Regions from separate parts of the Actinokineospora cianjurensis genome, predicted to be linked through region 1. Evidence: riboswitches for the same ligand, from Rfam matches in the RefSeq annotation. Region 1 holds a riboswitch; each other region holds the start of a gene.
The links. A riboswitch is a leader RNA that binds a small molecule or an ion and turns the genes downstream of it on or off. The one in region 1 is predicted to bind cobalamin.

Region 1 (5,471 bases):
ACTTCGCGACCGGGCAACGGTTCAACGCCTACCAGGTCTCCGAGGCCATCCGGGCGGCCAGGCGATGATCTCCACCGACCGCGCCCCGGCGCCCGCGGGCCACTACGCGCAGGCCGTCCGGGCAGGCGGGTTCGTCTACGTCGCGGGACAGGTCCCGCGCGCGCCGGACGGCACGTACACCCCGGGCGACATCACCGCCGAGACCGACCTGGTGCTGCGCAACCTGGCCGCGGTCGCCGAGGCGGCGGGCGGTGGGCTCGGCGACGTGGTCAAGGTGACCGCGTACCTGACCAGGACCGAGGACTTCGCCGAGTTCGACGCCGAGTACGCCAGGCACTTCGGCGCGACCAGGCCCGCGCGCACCACCGTGGTGGCCGGGTTGCGGTCGGTGCTGGTCGAGGTGGACGCGGTGCTGTACCTGCCGGGGTGATCGTCGGTCCACTGTGTCCCGTGCCGGGTGTGCCACCATGGCTGGACCGGCCGGGGCGAGACGGGGTGATGCGGGCGTGCTGACGGTGAGCCTGGCGGGGCTGCGCGCGATCGAGGCCCTGGCCACCCACGGGTCGATGACGGCGGCGGCCAGCGCGCTCGGCTACACCCCGTCGGCCATCTCCCAGCAGATCGCCCGGCTCGGCCGCGACGTGCACCAGCCGCTGGTCGAGCAGCAGGGCGGGCGCACCACGCTGACCGTGGCCGGGCGGATCCTGGCCGAGTCGGCCAGCCGGATCGTGATCGAGCTGGAGAGCATGAGCGCCGAGTTGCAGGCGCAGACCGAGACGGTCACCGGCACGCTGCGCATCGCCGCGTTCCCGACCGCGGCCCGCGGCGTGATCCCGGCGGCGATGCGCGAGCTGTGCCTGGCCTGGCCCGAGCTGGAACCCCGGCTGATCGAGGCCGACTCGCACCGCGCGGTCGAACTGGTCGCCAGGGGCACGGTCGACCTCGGCGTCGCGCACGACTGGCTGGCGATCCCGCTCGCGCTGCCCGACGGCCTGCAGGCCAGGCACCTGGGCAACGACTTCTCTGACGTGCTCGCCCACCACACCCACCCGCTGGCCGACCGCGCCTCGGTCGAACTCGACGAGCTGGCCGACGAGTCCTGGCTCTACGAACCCGGGTCGGTCGCGCACGACTTCCTGCTCAACACCTACCGCCGCTCACCGCACCCGGACCGGTTCACCCACATCGTCAGCGAGTACGCCAGCCAGATCGAGATGGTGGGCGCCGGACTGGGCCTGGCCCTGGTACCGCGGATGGGCCGCGGCACCCTGCCCCCCACGGTCCGCGCCCTCACCGTCAAAGCCCCACCCCTGCGCCGCATCTACGGCGTCTGGCGCACCCCCACCGGCCGCCGCCCAGCACTCTCCGCCGCACTCGGCGTCCTGGAAGCGACCTGCGCCAGGCTTGAACAGGAGCGGTGAGCGTCGGGTCCCGTCGACGCCTGCCGGTGGTTGGCCGCTGACCCGCACCCATCGCAGGGGCACGTCCGGGCGTGGGATGGCGCGTTTGGGCGGTGCCGGTGCGGCTGGGGGTCGGCTAGGGTCGGGGATGCCGATGGTTCGCCGGGTGCGCGGGAGCGCGTCCGGCGAGGCAACAGGGAACCCGGTGGGAATCCGGGACTGCCCCGCAGCGGTGAGTGGGAACGACCGCCGTCAGATGAGCACTGGGCGCGAGCCTGGGAAGCGACGGCCAGTAGGCGTGAGAGTGGTGCCCACGAGTCCGAAGACCTGCCCTCGGTGCGCGCGTCGCTGTGGCGCGCGCTGGTCTGGGGCCTCTCGGGTGGGCCGCCGCCGCTGTGGTCGATGGTGGTCCTCCCGTGCCCTGGGCTGTTCGCCGAGCTCACGAGGAGAGAGCTGTGAACGTTCCCATCGGGTCGACCGTGCTGGGGTACCCGCGCATCGGCGGCAGGCGTGAACTCAAGCGGGCGGTGGAGCGGTACTGGTCCGGCCGTCTGGACGAGGCGGGTCTGCACGACGTGGCCGCCGGGCTCCGCGCGCAGGCGTGGCGCGAGCTGTCGGGGCTCGACAGCGTCCCGGGCAACACGTTCTCCTACTACGACCAGGTCCTCGACACCGCCGTGCTGTTCGATGCCATCCCCGCGCGGCACCGTGACCTGGGCCTGAACGCGCTGGACACCTACTTCGCGATGGCGCGCGGCACCGACGAGGTGACGCCGCTGGAGATGACGAAGTGGTTCGACACGAACTACCACTACCTGGTGCCCGAGGTCGGCCCCGACACCCGGTTCGCGCTGACCGGGGACAAGCCGGTCGCCGAGTACCGCGAGGCGGCATCGCTGGGCATCAAGACCCGGCCGGTGCTGGTGGGCCCGGTGACCTTCCTGCTGCTGGCCAAGCCGTCCGCCGACGCGCCCGCGGACTTCGCGCCGCTGAGCTTGCTCGACGGGTTGGTCGAGCAGTACGCCGAACTGCTGGAGACCCTGCGCGCGGCAGGCGTGGAGTGGGTGCAGCTCGACGAGCCCGCCTTCGTCGCCGACCGCACCCCCGACGAGCTGGCCGCCCTGCAGGATGCCTACTACCGGCTGTCGAACCTGTCCGACCGGCCGAACATCCTGGTCGCGGGCTACTTCGGCGACTGGGGCGAGGCGCTGCCCGTGCTGGCCGAGAGCTCGGTCGAGGCCGTCTCGCTGGACCTGGTCGCGGCCCCCGAGGCGATCGAGCGGGTCTCCCTGCTGCACGACAAGATCGTCGTCGCCGGTCTGGTCGAGGGCCGCAACGTGTGGCGGACCGACCTGCACCGCGCCGCCGAGTTGGGTGCCCGGATCGCCGACACCGGCGCCGTGCTGGCCGTGTCCACCTCGTGCTCGCTGCTGCACGTCCCGCTCGACCTCGACGCCGAGACCGACCTGGCGCCCGAGGTCCGCTCGCGGCTCGCGTTCGCCAAGCAGAAGGTCGACGAGGTGGTCCGGCTCGGCCGCGTCCTGCTCGGCGGGGAGTCCGCCGACCTGCTCAGCGACACCGCCGCGGGCACGGCGACGCGCGACGAGGCCGTCCGGGCGCGGCTGGCCGAGGTCACCCCCGAGCACCGGACCCGCGTGCCCTACCCCGACCGGGCCGACGCCCAGGAGTCCCGGCTGCGGCTGCCCGCCCTGGCCACCACGACCATCGGGTCGTTCCCGCAGACCGGCGCGGTGCGCCAGGCGCGGGCCGACCTGCGCACCGGCGCGATCGACGAGGCGGGCTACGAGCAGCGGATGCGCGAGGAGGTCGAGCGGGTCATCCGGTTGCAGGAGGAGATCGGCCTCGACGTGCTCGTGCACGGCGAACCCGAGCGCAACGACATGGTGCAGTACTTCGCCGAGCGGCTCGACGGGTTCGCCCACACCGAACTGGGCTGGGTGCAGTCCTACGGCTCCCGCTGCGTCCGCCCGCCGATCCTGCACAGCGACCTGTCCCGGCCCGCGCCGATGACCGTCCGCTGGGCCGAGCACGCGCAGTCGCTGACCCCGAAGCCGGTCAAGGGCATGCTCACCGGCCCGGTGACCATCCTCGCCTGGTCCTTCGTGCGCACCGACCAGCCGCTGGCCGACACCGCCGACCAGGTCGCGCTAGCGCTGCGCGACGAGGTCGCCGACCTGGAGGCCGCGGGCATCGGGATCATCCAGGTCGACGAGCCCGCGCTGCGCGAGACGCTGCCGCTGCGCGAACGCGACCGCAAGGCGTACCTGGACTGGGCGGTCGGCGCGTTCCGGCTCGCCACCGGCGGCGCGGCGCCGTGGACCCAGGTGCACACCCACCTGTGCTACTCGGAGTTCGGCGACGTGATCCACGCCATCGACGGCCTCGACGCGGACGTCACCACCATCGAGGCCGCCCGGTCCCGGATGGAGATCCTCGCCGACCTCGCCGCCATCGGCTACGCGCGCGGGGTCGGACCGGGCGTGTACGACATCCACTCGCCCCGGGTGCCCGGCACCGACGAGGTCGCCGGTCTGCTGACCGAGGCCACGAAGGCGGTGCCCGCCACCAGGTTGTGGGCCAACCCGGACTGCGGCCTCAAGACCCGCGGCTACGCGGAGGTCGAGCCCGCGTTGCGCAATCTCGTCTCGGCCGCTATTCGCGTGCGCGCACAGGTCTGACGCCTTGCCGGGGCGGGGTCCACGCGACCCCGCCCCGGCGGGCCCGGATTGCCGAAGAACTTTCGCAGCCGTGCCAACGGTTGTGCGCACGTCACACCGGTGCGGAGACCATTTGGTGGTGTGGAGCCCCGCGATCCGGGTGTTACGCTGCCCGCGCCCGGCTCCACCCGGGCTGTCACAACCGAATAGTCGTTGCCCGCGATGGGGAAGCCGGTCGGAATCCGGCACTGTCGCGCAACCGTGGGCCACACCAGTGGCGAGTCGGACCACCGCGCGGGCAACCAGCAGTCGAACCGCTGTCGCGAGAGCAGAGGTGACATCGGGCGCTGCCGCGTCGGTCTCCCTCCGTGCTCGTCAAGGAGGATGGATGACCGGGGCGTTGAGCAAGGGCCTCCGTCGAGTTGCCGCTGTCGTGGCCGTCGCCGCGCTGGTCACCGCTGGTGTGGCCACCGTCGCCGCGGCCGATGCCGACCGGACCGCCGCGAAGTCCAACTCCCACTGGCTGGCCCGCCAACTTGCCGCCGACGGCACGATCGAGAACCCGCTCGGCGGCAGCCTCCCCGACCACGGCTTGATGATCGACATCCTGCTGGCCGGGTACGCCTCGGGCAACGGCGCCCTCGTCGAGCCGATCGTCACCTACCTCGACGACGAGAAGTTCGCCAACGACTACTTCACCTGGGACGGTCTGCTGCCCGACATGGGCTACGACGCGATCATCCGAGGTGGACAGACGGCCAAGACCCTGGTCGCCGCCGAGGTGTCCGGACGGAACCCGCGCGACTTCGGTGGCTACGACATGGTCGCCGAGACGAAGGCGTCGATCGCGCGCTCCGGGCCGCACAAGGGCCGGATCAGCGACTACTCGAAGAATCCCGAGTGGTCGGAGATGGTCAGCAACGAGGCCAACATGTTCGGCCAGTCCCTCGGCGTCATCGGGCTGGCGGGCGTGGGGGAGAACGACCAGCTCGCCATCGACCGGCTGCTCACCCAGCAGTGCTCCGACGGCTACTTCCGCATCTTCTTCGGCGTCATCCCGACGGCGCAGACCCCGGAGCAGGACGAGGACGTGCTGCCCAACGGCTACAAGTTCTCGACCTGCGACGAGGGCGAGCCGTACGACCAGTCCTCACCGGACGGTGACACCACCGGCCTCGCGCTCTCCGCCCTGCTCGCCGCCCGGCACGCGGGCGCACCCGACCTCGACGACCCCATCGAGCGCGCCGTCGCCTGGCTCAAGCAGAACCAGGCGAGCAGCGGCGGCTGGAGTGGCGGGGTCGGCACCGAGACACCGAACGCCAACAGCACCGGGCTGATCACCCAGGCCCTCGCCGACGCGGGCGGGGCGGACGCCGAGGTGGCCAAGGGCGTG
Region 2 (5,471 bases), on a different contig from region 1:
GGTTCGTGAGACGCCCGCTGCCTCGGCCGCGCGTCCGCCTGCCGCGGCGGGGGATCCGGACATCGCCGCTGGGCAGGATCGCATCGGGCAAGCCGTGGCGGACAAGGCCGGTGGCGAGTTGGCGCGGTCGGGCGGGGAGGCGGCGGGGCAGGTCCGGGCGGGGGTCGCCGCGGCACAGTCGAGTCTGTACGACCCGGCGAAGGAGAGCGCCGCCTCGCAGGTGCGGGACGCGGCTGACCAGACCGACCGGGCGTTGGTGGAGGGGACGGCCACTGCGGTTTCCGCTTTGCGGGCAACGGGTTCGCGGACGGTCGAGACGGCCGCGCGGGGGCATCAGCGGTTTGTGGCGGCCTTGCGTGCGGGGCGGCAGACGGCAGTGGGGGATCTGGCCGCGTGGGGCGCGGAGAGCCGTGGCCGGTTGCGGGACACGGCGGCTCGGCTCGGGGCTGGGTTGGTCGATCACGCGCGGTCGTTGGCCGGGTTGGTCGCGGGGCGGGCGCGGCCGGTGGAGGACCCGGTCGGTGTGGTTCGGGCCGCTGGGGACCAGGTGTCGCAGGGGATTGACGACGCGGCGGGTGGGCTGGTCGAGGGGGCGGGGCAGCTCGCTTCCGGGCACCAGGAGGCCGTTGGGGGAGTGGGGGAGCAGGCGGCTGGGGCGTTCGGTCGGGTGGGGGAGGCGGCGGGTGCGGCGCTGCGGCAGGGTGCGGCGGCGTTCGCCGGGCAGGCCGGGCAGACGCGGGACGCGATGACGGCAGAGCTGGATCGGGTGCCCGCTGTGGCGGGTGACGCGTTGGGTGCTCGACACCGGTCTACTGTGGATGGTCATGCCGGGGCGGTGGACCGGTCTGTCGAGGCGCAGCGGGGGTGGGTGTCCGACGCGCGTTCCCGTGGGGCGCAGGGGGCGGTCAGGTTCGCGGGTGAGGCCGAGCGGTTGACCGGGCAGGCTCGGTCGCAGCCGGTGCAGCGGTGGTTGGCGGAGATCGTCGGCCGGATGCGGAACTGGCTGCGCGAGAAGTGCGGCGACGTGCTCGGCGGCATCCTGTCCGGGCTGATCCTCTCGATTCCGACGATCATCATCGGGGTCGGGTTGCTGCTGGCCGGGCCGGTCGGGTGGACGGTGCTCGCGGGTCTACTGGTCGTGGGCGTCGGTCTGGGGATCTACGGGCGTTGGCAGGAGTACAAGGCGGATCACGGCGGCAACGGACCGGGATTCCTTGCCGGACTTGGCTTGGTGGGTCTCGGCATCGCGGACCTGACCGGCATTCCGTACATCGTGGAGGCCGCGGTGGGCCAGCGCGCCTTCGCCCCGACCGGGATGAGCGACTTCGAACGGTGGGAACGCGGCACCCAGGGCGTGGTCAACCTGGCCCTGCTGGTCGCGGGCGGCGCCAAGAAGCTGTTCGCCGAACGAGCTCCCGTCGAACCCGTCCGCGCCCCCGTCGACCCGCACACCGTCCCGATCCCCGGCGAGAGCAACAACGCCCGCTTCGAAGCCGCCCGCCAGATCATCCTCGACACACCCCCCGCCGACCGCGCCGCCGCCACTCGCGTCCTGTTCCCCCGCCTCACCGAACTCAGCGGCAACACCTGGAACTTCCGCGCCAACCCCTCAGCCGACGGCGGAATCCACTTCACCGGCGAGGGCGCGCCCTTCATCTTCGCCATCGACAACGCGGGCAACGCCTTCCAGGGCAAGATCGGCCCCGGCACCCTCACCATCCACCCGGGCGCCCCCACCACGGTCAACTACACCACCCTCCGCCCCCTGACTCCCACACCCCCGCCACCCCCGATACCCGCTCCTGCCACCGCCACCGACCCCATCCCCCCGGTCGCCCCTCGGCTACCTGCCCCACCCTCCGAGCGCGAGCCCGAACCCAGCAGCCACTAGCCGGACAAGCCCGCCAGTCGATCATCCAGATCGGCTGACCGAGTGCCTTCGGCTGATTGCCGATTCGGCCCGCCAGTGGCTCGGTCTCGATCATCGAGCAGGCCATCGGCTCGGGTGGGATACAGCGGACCGTGCCTGTGGGCACTGCTCCAACCGAGCGACACGCCCACTAGATGTGGGGTGCGATGGCCGGGCGCGCACCCATGTATTGTGCCTCTAGCTGGTTCGGCCGATCATCCAGATCGGTCGTCGCAAGAGGGAACCCGGTGTGAGTCCGGGGCTGCCCCGCAGCGGTGAGTGGGAACGAGAGCCGTCACGAAGCACTGGGCCACGACAGGTCTGGGAAGCGGCGGCCGGTAGGTGCCGATGAGGCGTGCCCGCGAGTCCGAAGACCTGCCAGCGCTTCCGCACGCGTCCGCGTGCGGGTGTCCGCGGCCCCGAGGGAGGGCGGGAGGACGTGGCGGTCGCGCGCGCCCGCCCGGTCTCCGCTGCCCGGGGTCGCTCGGTGAGCGAGGAGAGACCTGTGACGGCCACGACCACCATGCGCGTGCGCAAGCGCGATGGGACGTTGGAACCGGTCGACGTCAACAAGATCGTCGGGGCGGTGCGCGCCCAGGCCACCGGACTGTCCGATGTGGACCCGTTGCGGGTGGCGACCAGGACGATCAGCGGTCTCTACGACGGCGCGAGCACCGAGGAGCTCGACCAGCTCTCCATCCAGACCGCCGCCGCGCTGGTGGCCGAGGAGCCGGAGTACTCCAAGCTCGCTGCCGGGCTGCTCGCCGCGTTCATCGGCAAGGAGGTGCGCAGGCAGGGCGTCGGCTCGTTCAGCGACAGCATCGCGCTCGGCCACGACCAGGGCCTGATCGGTGATACCACCGCCGCGTTCGTCGCCGCCAACGCCACCGAGCTCGACGGCGCCGTCGACCCCGCGGCCGACCGGCGGTTCGAGTACTTCGGCCTGCGCACCGTCTACGACCGCTACCTGCTGCGACACCCCGAGCAGCGCACCGTGATCGAGATGCCGCAGTACTGGCTGCTGCGGGTCGCCTGCGGCCTGTCCACGACCGCCGCCGAGGCCATCGGGTTCTACCGGCTGATGTCGTCGCTGGCGTACCTGCCCAGCTCGCCGACCCTGTTCAACTCCGGCACCCAGCACACCCAGATGTCCTCGTGCTACCTGCTCGACTCCCCGCGCGACGAGCTGGAGTCGATCTACGAGCGCTACGCCCAGATCGCCAGGCTGTCGAAGTTCGCGGGCGGCATCGGCGTGCAGTGGTCCCGGGTCCGCTCCCGCGGCGCCCTGATCCGCGGCACCAACGGCCACTCCAACGGCATCGTGCCGTGGCTGCGCACCCTGGACGCGTCGGTGTCGGCGGTCAACCAGGGCGGTAGGCGCAAGGGCGCGGCCTGCGTGTACCTCGAGACCTGGCACCCGGACATCGAGGAGTTCCTGGAGCTGCGCGACAACACCGGCGAGGACGCCAGGCGCACGCACAACCTCAACCTGGCCAACTGGATCCCCGACGAGTTCATGCGCCGGGTCGAGGCCGACGCCGACTGGTCGCTGTTCGACCCGGACGAGCTGCCCGAGCTGGTCGACCTGTGGGGCGAGGACTTCGACCGCGCCTACCGCGGCGCCGAGGAGGCGGGCCGGGCCGTGCGCACGGTCAAGGCCCGCGACCTCTACGGCAAGATGATCCGCACGCTGGCGCAGACCGGCAACGGCTGGATGACCTTCAAGGACACCTCGAACCGGACCTGCAACCAGACCGCCGAGCCGGGCAACGTGGTGCACCTGTCCAACCTGTGCACCGAGATCCTCGAGATCACCAGCGACGAGGAGACCGCGGTCTGCAACCTCGGCTCGGTCAACCTCGGCGCGCACGTGCTCGCCGACTCTCCCGACGGCATGGACTGGGAGCGGCTGCGCGCGACCGTGCGCACCGCCGTGGTGTTCCTCGACCGTGTGATCGACATCAACTACTACCCGACCGAGCAGGCTGCCCGCAGCAACCCGCGCTGGCGGCCGGTCGGCCTCGGCGTCATGGGCCTGCAGGACGTCTTCTTCAAGCTCGGCCTGCCGTTCGACTCCCCGAGGGCGCGGGAGCTCTCGACCCGCGTCGCCGAGGAGATCTACCTGACGGCGCTGGAGTCGTCTGCCACGCTGGCCGAGGAGTCGGGCGCGCACCCGTCGTTCGCGCAGACCCGCGCCGCCCGCGGTGACCTGCAGCCCGACCTGTGGGGCGTCACGCCGACGCAGACCGAGCGGTGGACCGCCGTGCGGGCCCGCGTCGCCGAGCACGGCCTGCGCAACTCGCTGCTGATCGCCGTCGCGCCGACCGCCACCATCGCCTCCATCGCGGGCTGCTTCGAGTGCATCGAGCCGCAGGTGTCGAACACGTTCAAGCGCGAGACCCTCTCCGGGGAGTTCCTGCAGATCAACTCCTACCTCGTGCGCGAGCTCAAGGCGCGCGGGCTGTGGACCGACGACGTCCGGTCGCGGCTCAAGCGCGATGAGGGGTCCGTGCAGGGGCTCACCGAGCTGCCTGCCGACGTGCGCGAGCTGTTCCGCACCGCGTGGGAGCTGCCGCAGAAGGCACTGGTCGACCTGGCCGCCGCGCGCGGCCCGTACATCGACCAGAGCCAGTCGCTGAACCTGTTCGTGGCGTCGCCGACCATCGGCAAGCTGTCCTCGATGTACCTCTACGCCTGGAAGTCCGGGCTGAAGACCACGTACTACCTGCGCTCCCGCCCGGCGACGCGCATCCAGCAGGCGACCGTGCCGACCGCGGCAGCCGCCCCGGTCGACGCCGAGGCCATCGCCTGCTCCCTGGAGAACCCCGAGTCCTGCGAGGCATGCCAGTGACGGCTCTTGAGACCACCGGCCTGGCGGGCACCGCCCGCGGCCACGCGCTGCTCGACCCCGGCATGGACCTGACCCTGCGGCCCATGCGCTACCCGCTGTTCTACGACCGCTTCCGCGACGCCATCAAGAACACCTGGACCGTCGAGGAGGTCGACCTGCACTCCGACCTCGCCGACCTGGCCAAGCTCTCGCCTGCCGAGCGGCACCTGGTCAACCGGCTGGTGGCGTTCTTCGCGACCGGCGACACCATCGTCGCCAACAACCTGGTGCTCAACCTCTACGAGCACCTCAACGCGCCGGAGGCCCGGCTCTACCTGTCGCGGCAGCTGTTCGAGGAGGCCGTGCACGTCCAGTTCTACCTGACGCTGCTCGACACCTACCTGCCCGACGAGGACGAGCGGATCGCGGCTTTCGCGGCGGTGGACAACATCCCGTCGATCCGCGCCAAGGCCGAGTTCTGCTACAAGTGGATCGACTCCATCTCCGGCCTCACCCGCCTGGAGTCCAAGGCGGACCGCCGCGGCTTCCTGCTCAACCTCATCTGCTTCGCCGCCTGCATCGAGGGCCTGTTCTTCTACGGCGCCTTCGCCTACGTGTACTTCCTGCGCTCCCGCGGCCTGCTCAACGGCCTCGCGTCGGGCACGAACTGGGTTTTCCGCGACGAGTCCATGCACATGGCCTTCGCCTTCGACGTGGTGGACACCGTGCGCC
Region 3 (5,471 bases), 780 kb from region 1:
AGCCACCGCAACCCCCGCAGCTGGTAGTCGCGCAACACCCCGGTGAGCCCGTCCGGCGGCTCCACCACGTCCTCGACAGGTTCCTCGATCCTGGCCCGCAACGCCTCAAGCCACCCCGTCGCGACCACCGGCACCGCGCGACCGTCGACATCGGCCGTCCCGGTCATCGACGCCGCCAGCGCCTCCGCGACGGTGAACGGCCTGATGGCGCGCGGGGTGACAGCAGCGTCGAGCAGCACCCACCGGTCACGCAGTCGCACGGCTTGGGCGTGCGTCGCCGCTAGCCGCTCCACTTCGGACCTGCTCAGCGCGGTCCCGTCGAGGAGCAGTTCCCAGTCGGCGGTGACCACCCCGTGCGCGGACTCGACCCGCCCGATGACCACGCGTCGGGTCAGGGTGGCGACCATGTGCCGCGGCCAGTGCACGTCCACCCCGAGCCGAGTCGCGTTCACCAGCAGGTCCCCGACCTCCGCCTCGGTCAACGCGAGCCGATCCGGCACGTCCCGCGCCAGCAACCGGCCCAGCGGCGGCCATCGGCGCGCGACCCGGTGCAGCGCATCGGAAAGCGCCGCCCTGGCCGCATCGTCCCCACGTTCGGCGACCTCGGCGGCGTCCACCACCACACCCCCGGAGTGGACCTGCGCAACGCAGGCGCCGTCGGGGTCGAGCCGCAGCGACAGCCGCACACCGCCGGGCAGGCGAAGCACGTCCTCCGGCGGCGGACCGGCGATGGCCTCGACGAACATCCGCACCACGGCAAGGGGTTCCGCGGCCGTGACATGCGCGCCGTCCGGCATCCGCTCGGCCAACTCGGCGAGGCGGTCGCGGTCCTCCTGGCTCAACGAGCCGCGCGCGACCTGCCGCAACGCGACCACCACGACCGCGCCCCAGAACGCCGCCGTGCGATGACACCGCGGATCCCGCCTGGCCTTGGCCAGAACCGGCACCGCGTCAGCGATCGGCATCCGCACCGCGGCGACCCGGCGACCCGCCACCACCAGCTCGCCCAGTTCGTCCCCGTCCGGCAGCGCGTCACCGTGGAAGGCGACCACCTCGGCCGACTCGACGGTGGCCGCGCAGCGGTCGAGGCCCTGGATCACCGCAGCCAGGCCATGACCTGCTCGACGTCCGACACCACCGGGACCGCGGGCGGTGCCGGTCTCCGCACGACCACCACCGGAACACCCAGCTCCTCGGCGGCGTCCAGTTTGGCCACGGTCAGCGGGCCGCCACTGTCCTTGGTGACCAGCACGTCGATCCGGTGCTCTCGAAACACCGCGAGCTCACCCTCCACTGTGTACGGACCGCGGTCGAGCACCACCTCCGACCGCGCGGGGACCGGCGGCTCAGGCGGATCCACGCACCGCACCAGGAACCACGCGGACGACCCGGCGAAGGCCGCAAGCCCTTGTCGACCCGTGGTCAGGAAAACCCGCTCCCCCAACCCTTCCGCGACAGCGCAAGCCCCCTCCAGCGATTCCACCCAGTGCCACCCAGGACGCGACGGCCACCCCGGCCGACGCAACATGAGCAACGGAACCCCGGTCAGCTCAGCGGCGCGGGCAGCGGAAGCACTGATGCGCTCGGCAAACGGGTGCGTGGCGTCCACGACCGCGTCGACCTTGTGCGCGACAAGCCAGTCAGCCAACTTGTCCGGCCCACCGAACCCGCCGACCCGCACCTCCCCCACCGGCAACCGCGGATCCCGTACCCGTCCGGCCAAAGAGGACACAACCGAGTGGTCCGGACTCTCGTCCAACGCGGCCGCCAGCGCCCGAGCCTCACCCGTGCCGCCCAGGACCAGGACCTTCACGAGCGGTCCCGCTCCGCCGAGTACAGGTGGCTCTCGCAGAACCCGCCCGGGGCGAGCACTCGGCCGACGATGATCACCGCGGTGCGCTTGATGCCCGCGTCGTGCACCTTGCCCGCGATGTCGGCCAACGTCCCCCGAAGCACCACCTCGTCCGCCCGAGAGGCGTACGCCACCACCGCGACCGGACATTCCGCGCCGTAGTTGGGCAGCAGCTCGGCGACGACCTCGTCGATCCGCTGGACGGCCAGGTGCAGCACCATCGTGGCACCCGATTGCCCCAACGTCCCCAGGTCCTCCCCGACGGGCATCGGCGTCGCCCGAGCGGAAGTTCGAGTCAGCACAACGGTTTGCCCCAGTGCGGGGACCGTCAACTCTTGCCGCAACGACGCGGCCGCCGCCGCGAAGGCAGGCACCCCAGGCGTCACGTCATACGGAACACCAGCCGTGTCAAGGCGTCGCATCTGCTCGGCCATCGCACTGAACACCGACGGATCGCCGGAATGCAGCCGCGCGACGTCGTGACCAGCGGCGTGCGCGGCCACCAGTTCCGCGATGATCTCGTCCAAGGTCAGCTCGGCCGTGTCGACCTTCCGCGCCCCCGGCGGGCACACGGCCAGCAACTCGGCGGGCACCAGCGCACCGGCGTACAGGCAGACCGGCGAGGCGGCGATGATGTCCCGCCCGCGCACGGTGATCAGGTCGGCGGCACCGGGGCCCGCGCCGATGAAGTGGACGGTCATGCACGCTCCTTGGTCGCCACCAGCTGCGTCACCGGCATCGCCTGCCGCCACCCGGTGAACCCGCCCACCGGCCCCGCGCGACCCACCGACAGCCGGGTCAGTGTTCCCCCGACCTCCGCGTGCCACCGGGCGACCAGCACCTCGGACTCCAGCGTCACCGCGTTCACCACCATCCGCCCACCCGGCCGCAACGCCGCCCAGCACGCGGGCAGCACACCCTCGGCCGTCACCCCGCCGCCGACGAACACCGCGTCCGGTGCCTCCAGGCCCGCCAACGCCTCCGGCGCAGCACCCCGGACCAGCACCAGACCTGGCACGCCGAGCGCGGCGGCGTTGCGGACCACCCGGTCGGCCCGGTCCTCCCTCGGTTCCACCGCGATCACCCGGCAGGCGGGGTGGGTCCGCGCCCACTCGATGCCCACGCTGCCCGACCCGGCGCCCACGTCCCACAGCAGCTGCCCCGGCTCCGGCGCCAGCGACGACACCGTCACCGCCCGGACCTCGCGCTTGGTGATCTGCCCGTCGTGCTCGTACACGTCATCGGGCAACCCCGGCACCCGCGGCAGCCGACGCGCGCCGGGGTCGGCCACGCACTCGATCGCGACCACGTTCAACGGCGACACCCCGTCGACGTCCGCGCCGATCCGCTCCCCCGGTCCGCCCAGTTCCGCCAGCACGGTGACCTTGCTCGCCCCGAACCCCCGGTCCCGCAGCAACGCCACCACGGCGGCCGGGGTCGAGCCGTCCGAGCTGAGCACGAGCACGCGCCGTCCCGGGTGCAGCACGGCGTGCAACCGCGCCAGCGGCCGGGCGACCGCGCTGACCACCGCCACCTCTTCCACCGCCCAACCCAGCCTGGCGCACGCCAGCGACAGCGACGACGGGTGCGGCACGACGCGGACCTCGGTGAACCGGCCCAGCGTGGTGCCGATGCCGTGGAACATCGGGTCGCCGCTGGCCAGCACGCACAGCGCGCGGTCGCGGTAGCGGTCGAGCAGCCCGGGGATGGCGGGCACCAGGGGCGACGGCCAGGTGACCCGTTCGGCGGTGACCTCGTCGGGCAGCAGGTCGAGTTGGCGCGCCGAGCCCAGCACGACCTCGGCGCGGTCCAGTTCGGCGCGCGCGGCCGGGGACAGCCCGGCCACGCCGTCCGCCCCGATCCCGATCACGGTCACCGGATTGATCCCACTCACCCCTGCCTGTCGGACACCGGCCAAGACCCTAACCGACCCGAGATCCCCACCACGTGCCTTGGCCACCGGCCACGCGGTCTGCGACGATGCGATGGAGCCAACTGAAGAGAAGAACCAGCAGGGTGAGCGAGGAAGCCGGTGCGAATCCGGTGCGGTCCCGCCACTGTGACCGGGGAGTGCCGTCCCCTCGCGTGCCACCGGGCTGCCCGGGAAGGCCGGGGCGGTGCCGCGATCCGGGAGCCAGGACACTCGGCCCCGCTGCCCCATCGATCCGGGCGCGGACCCGGAGTGAGGAACGACGTGTCCCGTCCAGCCCTGCCCGGCTACCCGTTCGCCGCGGTCGTCGGCCACGCCGACCTGCGGTTGTCCCTGCTGCTCAACGCGGTGCACCCCGGGATCGGCGGGGTGCTGGTGCGCGGCGAGAAGGGCACCGCGAAGTCGACCGTGGTGCGCGCGCTCGCGGCTCTGCTGCCCGACGCCGAGGTGGTCGCGGGCTGCCGGTTCTCCTGCTCCCCCGCCGCACCCGACCCGGGCTGCCCGGACGGCCCGCACACCGACCCCGAGTCCGACACCCGGCCCGCGCGGCTGGTGGAACTCCCGGTCGGCGCGACCGAGGACCGGGTGATCGGCTCGCTCGACCTGGAGCGCGCGCTCACCGAGGGCGTCCGGGCGTACCAGCCGGGGTTGCTGGCGGCGGCGCACCGGGGCGTGCTCTACGTCGACGAGGTCAACCTGCTGCACGACCACCTGGTCGACCTGCTGCTCGACGCCGCCGCGATGGGCCGGGCGCACGTGGAGCGCGAGGGCGTGTCGGTGTCGCACGCGTCGGCGTTCCTGCTGGTCGGGACGATGAACCCGGAGGAGGGCGAGCTGCGGCCGCAGCTGCTGGACCGGTTCGGGCTGACCGTCGAGGTGCGGGCGGCCCGGGACGTGGACACGCGCACCGAGGTCATCCGGCGCAGGCTGGCCTACGAGGCGGACCCGGCCGGGTTCGCCGCGACCTGGTCCACTTCGGACGCCGAGCTGGCGACCCGGATCGTGGCCGCCCGCAAGGCGTTGCCGGAGGTCGTGCTGCCGGACTCCGAGCTGCGCCGGATCGCCGCCGTGTGCGCCGCGTTCGATGTGGACGGGATGCGGGCGGACCTCGTGGTGGCCCGCGCTTCGGTGGCGCACGCGGCGTGGCGGGGTGTTCTCGAGGTCGAGGAGATCGACGTCGAGGTGGCCGCCCGGCTCGCGCTGCCGCACCGCCGTCGCCGCGATCCGTTCGACGAGCCTGGCCTGGACCAGGAGCAGTTGTCGCAGGCATTGCGGGACGCGGCCGAGGAGGCTGACCGCAACCCTGACGACACACCGGATGGTGGCCCCGGCGGCGGTTCGCCCGAGTCTGAGCCTGAGTCCGATCAGGGCAGTGGCGAGTCGCCGGGCAAGCAGGACACCGAGGCGCCGCAGGGTGGTGACCGTTCGCAGGCTGCCCCCAGTCCGGACGAGGCATTCCGGGCGAGGGTGCTGCAGATCGACGGTGTGGGTGAGGGAGCGCCGGGCAGGCGGTCCAGGTCGCGGGCAGGCGGTGGCCGGGCGTTGCGGGCGGCGCAGAACCAGGGCACAGGCATCCACTTGGTCGGCACACTCACCGCCGCGGCGCCGTTCCAGCAGTCCCGGGGGCGTAGTGGTCCGGGATTGGTTGTGCGGTCTGGTGATGTGCGCCGGGCAGTGCGGGAAGGGCGT
Region 4 (5,471 bases), 770 kb from region 1:
TTCCCCAGTTCCGCGGCCCGCTCAGGCACTCCGGGCTCGGTCAGCGTGCAGACGATCTCGTTGTCGGCGGGCAGGCGCTTGCGGGTGATCCCGGAGGCCACCATGTGCGCGTCACACAGCACCGGCGCGCCCGCCAGCAGCGCGGCGCGAGCGGAGGCGACCACATCGGGGGAGTAGGCGACGTCGTCGACCAGGTCGACCATGCCGCAGGCGTGGATCATGCGCACCACGACGCGCGCCACATCCTCGGGCAGCCCGGCCAGGTTGGCCTCACTGCGGATGGTCGCGAACGAGCGGCGGTAGATCTCCGCGCCGTCCCTGATGTAGTCCGTCACCGTTAGTCCTGCCTTCCCTGGGCGACCGCCTCAGTCACCCGCTCGCCGGGGATCGCCCGGCCGTCAACGAGGTAGCCGTCCGTTGTGGCCACCACGTCGAGCACGTCTCCCGCCGGTCGCCCGCACCGACGCGCGCACCCCGCCCAGTGCACAGCCCGCCCCGGCACCGACACAGCCAGCGCCGCGGCCCGCACGTCGGCCAGCGCCTTGTGGCAGTGCGGCCGACCCGCGCACGCCGTCACCCCGATCCCGGCGGCCGTCGGGTCGGTGATCAACCCGATCTCGGGCAGTTCACCGCGCACCACGACCCCACGCCACGGGGTGATGACCACATCGCCGAGCGCCCGCGCCTGGTCCGCGGTCAACCGCCCCAACGGCACGGCCGCACCGACACCAAGACCGCCGTCAGCGAACACGACCGGCCCGATCGGCCCACCGGTGGGTGGTGTGCCCGGCATCACCCGCTCCGCCGTGACCGCGATGCCCGGCCCCCGAAGTCCGGACAGCGGACCGGCCTGCCCCAGGCTGTTGGCAGACGTGGCCGCAGAATCACTGAGCGTGGCCGCGGTGTCAACGAGCCTGGCCGCTGTGTCACTGAGCGTGGCCGCAGTGTCAACGAGCGTGGCCGCAGTGTCCGCGAGCGTGGCCACATAGTCACTGAGCGTGGCCGCGATGACCCCCGGGTCCGGCAGTTCGACGATCCGCCACTGCTCGCCCCTGACCTGCAAGAACGCCTTCGCGCAGGCGACCATAGCCGGGACGACCTGGTCGGGTGCCACTCGCACGCCGTGGTCGATGCCGCCGATCAGCAGGGCTACCCGGTCGCCGACCGGGAGGGCCGCCAGGTCCGCGCCCGACCACGCCACGTCACCGGCGCCGCTGTCCAGGGCGAACAGGAACCGGCCCGGCAGGGCGGCCAGGTCACTCTCCGCGCACACCGCCGCGTCCAGCTCGGCCACCAGGTCACCGGGTCCCAGCGGGGACGCCATGATGTTGCGCACTTTCTCGTGGGTCCGCGACGGCAGCAGCCCGATCGCCGCCAGTTCCGCGCCCAGTTCCACCTCGGCGCCCTCAGCCAGCCCGCGCAGCTGCAGGTTCGCCCGCGACGTCAACTCCAGGGCGCCGTCACCCAGGTCGACGGCCAGATCAGCCAGCCGGTGCAGCTGGTCGGCGCGCAGCCACCCACCCGGGACCCGGACCCGCGCCAGTCCGCCGTCGGCCGCGCGGTGCACGTCGAGCGCACCTGGGCAGGCGTCGGCGCCCGTTCGGCGCTGGGAGGAAGGCACCTGCCGAATATAGGGTGAGCGCGAAGCAGCGATGGCAATGGAGGAAGCCGGTGGGAGTCCGGCGCGGTCCCGCCAGAGGGTGGTGGGCGGGAATGTTCCTGTCACCGGGGAGCGGACCCTGAACACGCCACGGCACCAGCCGGAAGGCCAGGGCGAGCGCTGATCCGGGAGCCAGGACACTCCGGCCGTCGCCACCCACGACCCGGGGCGAGGACCCCAGGAAGGGCCTCATGATCCTGCTCTTGTCGACCTCGGACACCGATCTGCTCTCCGCGCGCGCCAGCGGCGCCGAGTACCGGCTGGCCAACCCGGCCCGGCTGCACCTCGACGACCTGCCCGGCCTGCTCGACGGCGCCGACATCGTCGTCGTCCGGCTGCTGGGGGGTCGCCGGGCGTGGGAGGAGGGCCTGGACTCGCTGCTCGCCGGGCCGCGGCCGGTGGTCGTCCTGGGTGGTGAGCAGGCGCCGGACGCGGAGCTGATGGAGCTGTCCACGGTGCCCGGCGGGGTCGTCGCCGAGGCCCACCGCTACCTCGCCTTCGGCGGCCCGGACAACCTCCGTGAGCTTGTTCACTTCCTGTCCGACACGATCCTGCTCACCGGCACCGGGTTCGCCGCGCCGGTCGACCTGGCGCCGTGGGGTCACCTGGAGCGAGAGGCCCGCCGGACCGAGGGGCCCCGCGTTGGCGTCCTCTACTACCGCGCGCACCACCTGGCCGGGAACACCGCGTTCATCGCCGCCCTAGCTGACGCTGTCGAGGACGCCGGAGCGGTAGCGGTACCGGTCTACTGCGCGTCGTTGCGTACCGCGCCGCAGGAGTTGCTGTCCGTTCTAGGCACGCTCGACGCTCTTATCGTCACCGTGCTCGCTGCCGGTGGGACGCTGCCCGCCGCCGCTAGCGCTGGTGGGGACGACGGCGCTTGGGACGTGGGCGCCCTCGCTGACCTGGACATCCCGATCCTGCAGGGTCTAGCGCTGACCTCTGACCGGGCAACCTGGGAGGAGAGTGACGACGGCCTGTCGCCGTTGGACACTGCGACGCAGGTAGCGGTACCGGAGTTCGACGGCCGTCTGATCACTGTGCCGTTCTCGTTCAAGGAGCAGGACCGCGACGGGCTCTCGGTATACGTACCGGACCCCGAGAGGGCTGCCCGGGTCGCGGGTATCGCGGTCAAGCACGCCGTGCTGCGTCACACCCCGCCCGCCGAGCGCAAGATCGCGCTGATGCTCTCCGCGTACCCGACGAAGCACTCTCGCATCGGTAACGCTGTCGGCCTCGACTCGCCGGTTAGCGCTATCCGCCTGCTGGAGGCACTCCGCGCTGCGGGCTACGACCTCGGCCCCGAGGACGCCCTGCCGGGTGTGGCCAACGGTGACGGCGACGCACTCATCCACGCGCTGATCGAGGCGGGCGGCCAGGACCCGAACTGGCTGACCGAGAAGCAGTTGACCGGCAACCCGGTGCGCATCTCCGCCGCCGAGTACCGCGCCTACTTCGACACCCTGCCCGAGGACCTGCGCGCCTCGATGGAGCAGCACTGGGGTCCCGCGCCGGGCGAGCTGTTCGTCGACCGCTCCGCCGACCCCGGTGGCGAGATCGTCCTGGCCGCGCTGCGGGCCGGGAACCTGGTGCTGATGGTCCAGCCGCCGCGGGGCTTCGGCGAGAACCCGGTCGCGATCTACCACGACCCCGACCTGCCGCCGAGCCACCACTACCTCGCCGCGTACCGCTGGGTCGCTAGCACCTTCGGCGCGCACGCGATGGTCCACTTGGGAAAGCACGGCAACCTGGAGTGGTTGCCCGGCAAGAACCTCGGGCTCTCGGCGTCGTGCGGACCGGACGCCGCGCTGGGTGATCTGCCGCTGGTGTACCCGTTCCTGGTCAACGACCCGGGCGAGGGCACGCAGGCCAAGCGGCGCGCGCACGCCACCCTGGTCGACCACCTGGTCCCGCCGATGGCCCGCGCCGAGAGCTACGGCGACATCGCCCGGCTGGAGCAGCTGCTCGACGAGCACTCCAACATCGCCGCGATGGACCCGGCGAAGCTGCCCGCCATCCGCGCGCAGATCTGGACGCTGATCCAGGCCGCCAAGCTCGACCACGACCTCGGCCTGGACGACCGCCCGCACGACGTCGAGTTCGACGACTTCCTGCTGCACGTCGACGGCTGGCTGTGCGAGATCAAGGACGTGCAGATCCGCGACGGCCTGCACACCCTCGGCGACGCCCCGGTCGGCGCCGCGCGGGTGAACCTGGTCAACTCGATGCTGCGCGCCCGCCAGATGTGGGGTGGGCAGGCCGCCGCGCTGCCGGGCCTGCGCGAGGCGCTCGGGCTGGCGGAGGACGGGTCGGAGAGCCGCACCCGGGTCGACGAGATCGACGCGATCGGGCTGTCCTTGGTGCAGGCCATGGAGGACGCGGGGTGGTCCGACGCGCGACAGGTCTGTGTGGACGTTCTCGGGGAGCCGAACCCCGCTGTCGAGGCGGTTCTGGGCTTCGCGGCCGAGGAGATCGTGCCGCGCCTGGCCCGCACGACCGACGAGCTGGACAACATCCTGCACGCCCTGGACGGCGGGTACGTGCCCGCCGGGCCGAGCGGGTCCCCGTTGCGCGGCTTGGTGAACGTGCTGCCGACGGGGCGCAACTTCTACTCCGTCGACCCGAAGGCGATCCCCTCCCGGCTGGCGTGGGAGACGGGTTCGGCGATGGCGGAGTCGCTGCTCGCCCGGTACCGCAAGGACACGGGGGAGTGGCCGCGCTCGGTCGGGCTGTCGGTGTGGGGGACCTCGGCGATGCGCACCTCCGGCGACGACATCGCCGAGGTGTTGGCACTGTTGGGAGTTCGGCCGGTCTGGGACGAGGCGTCGCGCCGGGTCAGCTCGCTGGAGGCCATCCCGCTGGCCGAGCTGGGTCGACCGCGCGTCGACGTGACGGTCCGCATCTCCGGCTTCTTCCGCGACGCCTTCCCGCACGTGGTCTACATGCTCGACGACGCAGTACGCCTGGTCGCCGACCTCGACGAGTCCGATGAGGACAATTACGTCCGAGCCCACGTTCAGGCCGATTCCGACGCCGATGCCCGGACCGCGACCACCCGCATCTTCGGCTCCAAGCCGGGCGCGTACGGCGCCGGCCTGCTCCCGTTGATCGACAGCCACAACTGGCGCGACGACTCCGACCTAGCCGAGGTCTACGCCGTCTGGGGCGGCTTCGCCTACGGCCGCGACCTCGACGGCATCGCCGCCCGCCCGGCCATGGAAGCCGCCTACCGCCGCATCAACGTGGCCGCCAAGAACGTCGACACCCGAGAACACGACATCGCCGACTCCGACGACTACTTCCAGTACCACGGCGGCATGATCGCCACGGTCCGCGCCCTCACTGGCCGCGCTCCGGCGGCCTACATCGGGGACAGCACTCGGCCGGAGTCTGTGCGAACGCGGACCTTGGCCGAGGAGACGAACCGGGTCTTCCGGTCGCGTGTGGTCAATCCGCGCTGGATCGAGGCGATGCGGCGGCACGGGTACAAGGGCGCCTTCGAGTTGGCGGCCACTGTGGACTATCTGTTCGGGTACGACGCGACGACTGGTGTTGTGGCTGACTGGATGTACGACAAGTTGGCGCAAACGTATGCGCTGGATCCGGAGAACCGGAAGTTCCTGAGCGAGTCGAATCCTTGGGCGCTGCACGGGATCGCGGAGCGGTTGCTGGAGGCGGCTGAGCGGAAGATGTGGGCTGAGCCGGATCCGGAGACGTTGCGGGAGTTGCGGGAGCTGTATCTGCAGGTGGAGGGGGATATCGAGGCTGGGTCGGAGTAGGTGGGCTGGGGGGTGGGGCGGGTTGTCCACAG

Region 2: it holds a riboswitch for cobalamin, as region 1 does, so the genes downstream of both, CLV68_RS26695 (ribonucleoside-diphosphate reductase subunit alpha) here and metE (5-methyltetrahydropteroyltriglutamate--homocysteine S-methyltransferase) in region 1, are expected to answer to the same signal.
Region 3: it holds a riboswitch for cobalamin, as region 1 does, so the genes downstream of both, CLV68_RS18260 (putative cobaltochelatase) here and metE (5-methyltetrahydropteroyltriglutamate--homocysteine S-methyltransferase) in region 1, are expected to answer to the same signal.
Region 4: it holds a riboswitch for cobalamin, as region 1 does, so the genes downstream of both, cobN (cobaltochelatase subunit CobN) here and metE (5-methyltetrahydropteroyltriglutamate--homocysteine S-methyltransferase) in region 1, are expected to answer to the same signal.

Annotation. Positions count from the first base shown of each region.
Region 1 covers NZ_RCDD01000002.1:48,163-53,633, forward strand. Annotated here, with positions in the region: gene CLV68_RS14925 (SDR family NAD(P)-dependent oxidoreductase) at 1-68, shown strand, start outside; gene CLV68_RS14930 (RidA family protein) at 65-430, shown strand; gene CLV68_RS14935 (LysR family transcriptional regulator) at 507-1,421, shown strand; cobalamin riboswitch at 1,539-1,749, shown strand; gene metE (5-methyltetrahydropteroyltriglutamate--homocysteine S-methyltransferase) at 1,856-4,099, shown strand; gene CLV68_RS14945 (hypothetical protein) at 4,467-5,471, shown strand, end outside.
Region 2 covers NZ_RCDD01000005.1:312,782-318,252, forward strand. Annotated here, with positions in the region: gene CLV68_RS34245 (hypothetical protein) at 1-1,891, shown strand, start outside; cobalamin riboswitch at 2,096-2,306, shown strand; gene CLV68_RS26695 (ribonucleoside-diphosphate reductase subunit alpha) at 2,415-4,760, shown strand; gene CLV68_RS26700 (ribonucleotide-diphosphate reductase subunit beta) at 4,757-5,471, shown strand, end outside.
Region 3 covers NZ_RCDD01000002.1:824,111-829,581, forward strand. Annotated here, with positions in the region: gene CLV68_RS18240 (DEAD/DEAH box helicase) at 1-1,100, opposite strand, end outside; gene CLV68_RS18245 (cobalt-precorrin-6A reductase) at 1,097-1,813, opposite strand; gene cobM (precorrin-4 C(11)-methyltransferase) at 1,810-2,553, opposite strand; gene cbiE (precorrin-6y C5,15-methyltransferase (decarboxylating) subunit CbiE) at 2,550-3,728, opposite strand; cobalamin riboswitch at 3,825-4,017, shown strand; gene CLV68_RS18260 (putative cobaltochelatase) at 4,047-5,471, shown strand, end outside.
Region 4 covers NZ_RCDD01000002.1:815,121-820,591, reverse strand. Annotated here, with positions in the region: gene CLV68_RS18230 (precorrin-8X methylmutase) at 1-335, opposite strand, end outside; gene CLV68_RS18225 (precorrin-3B synthase) at 338-1,621, opposite strand; cobalamin riboswitch at 1,662-1,803, shown strand; gene cobN (cobaltochelatase subunit CobN) at 1,852-5,439, shown strand.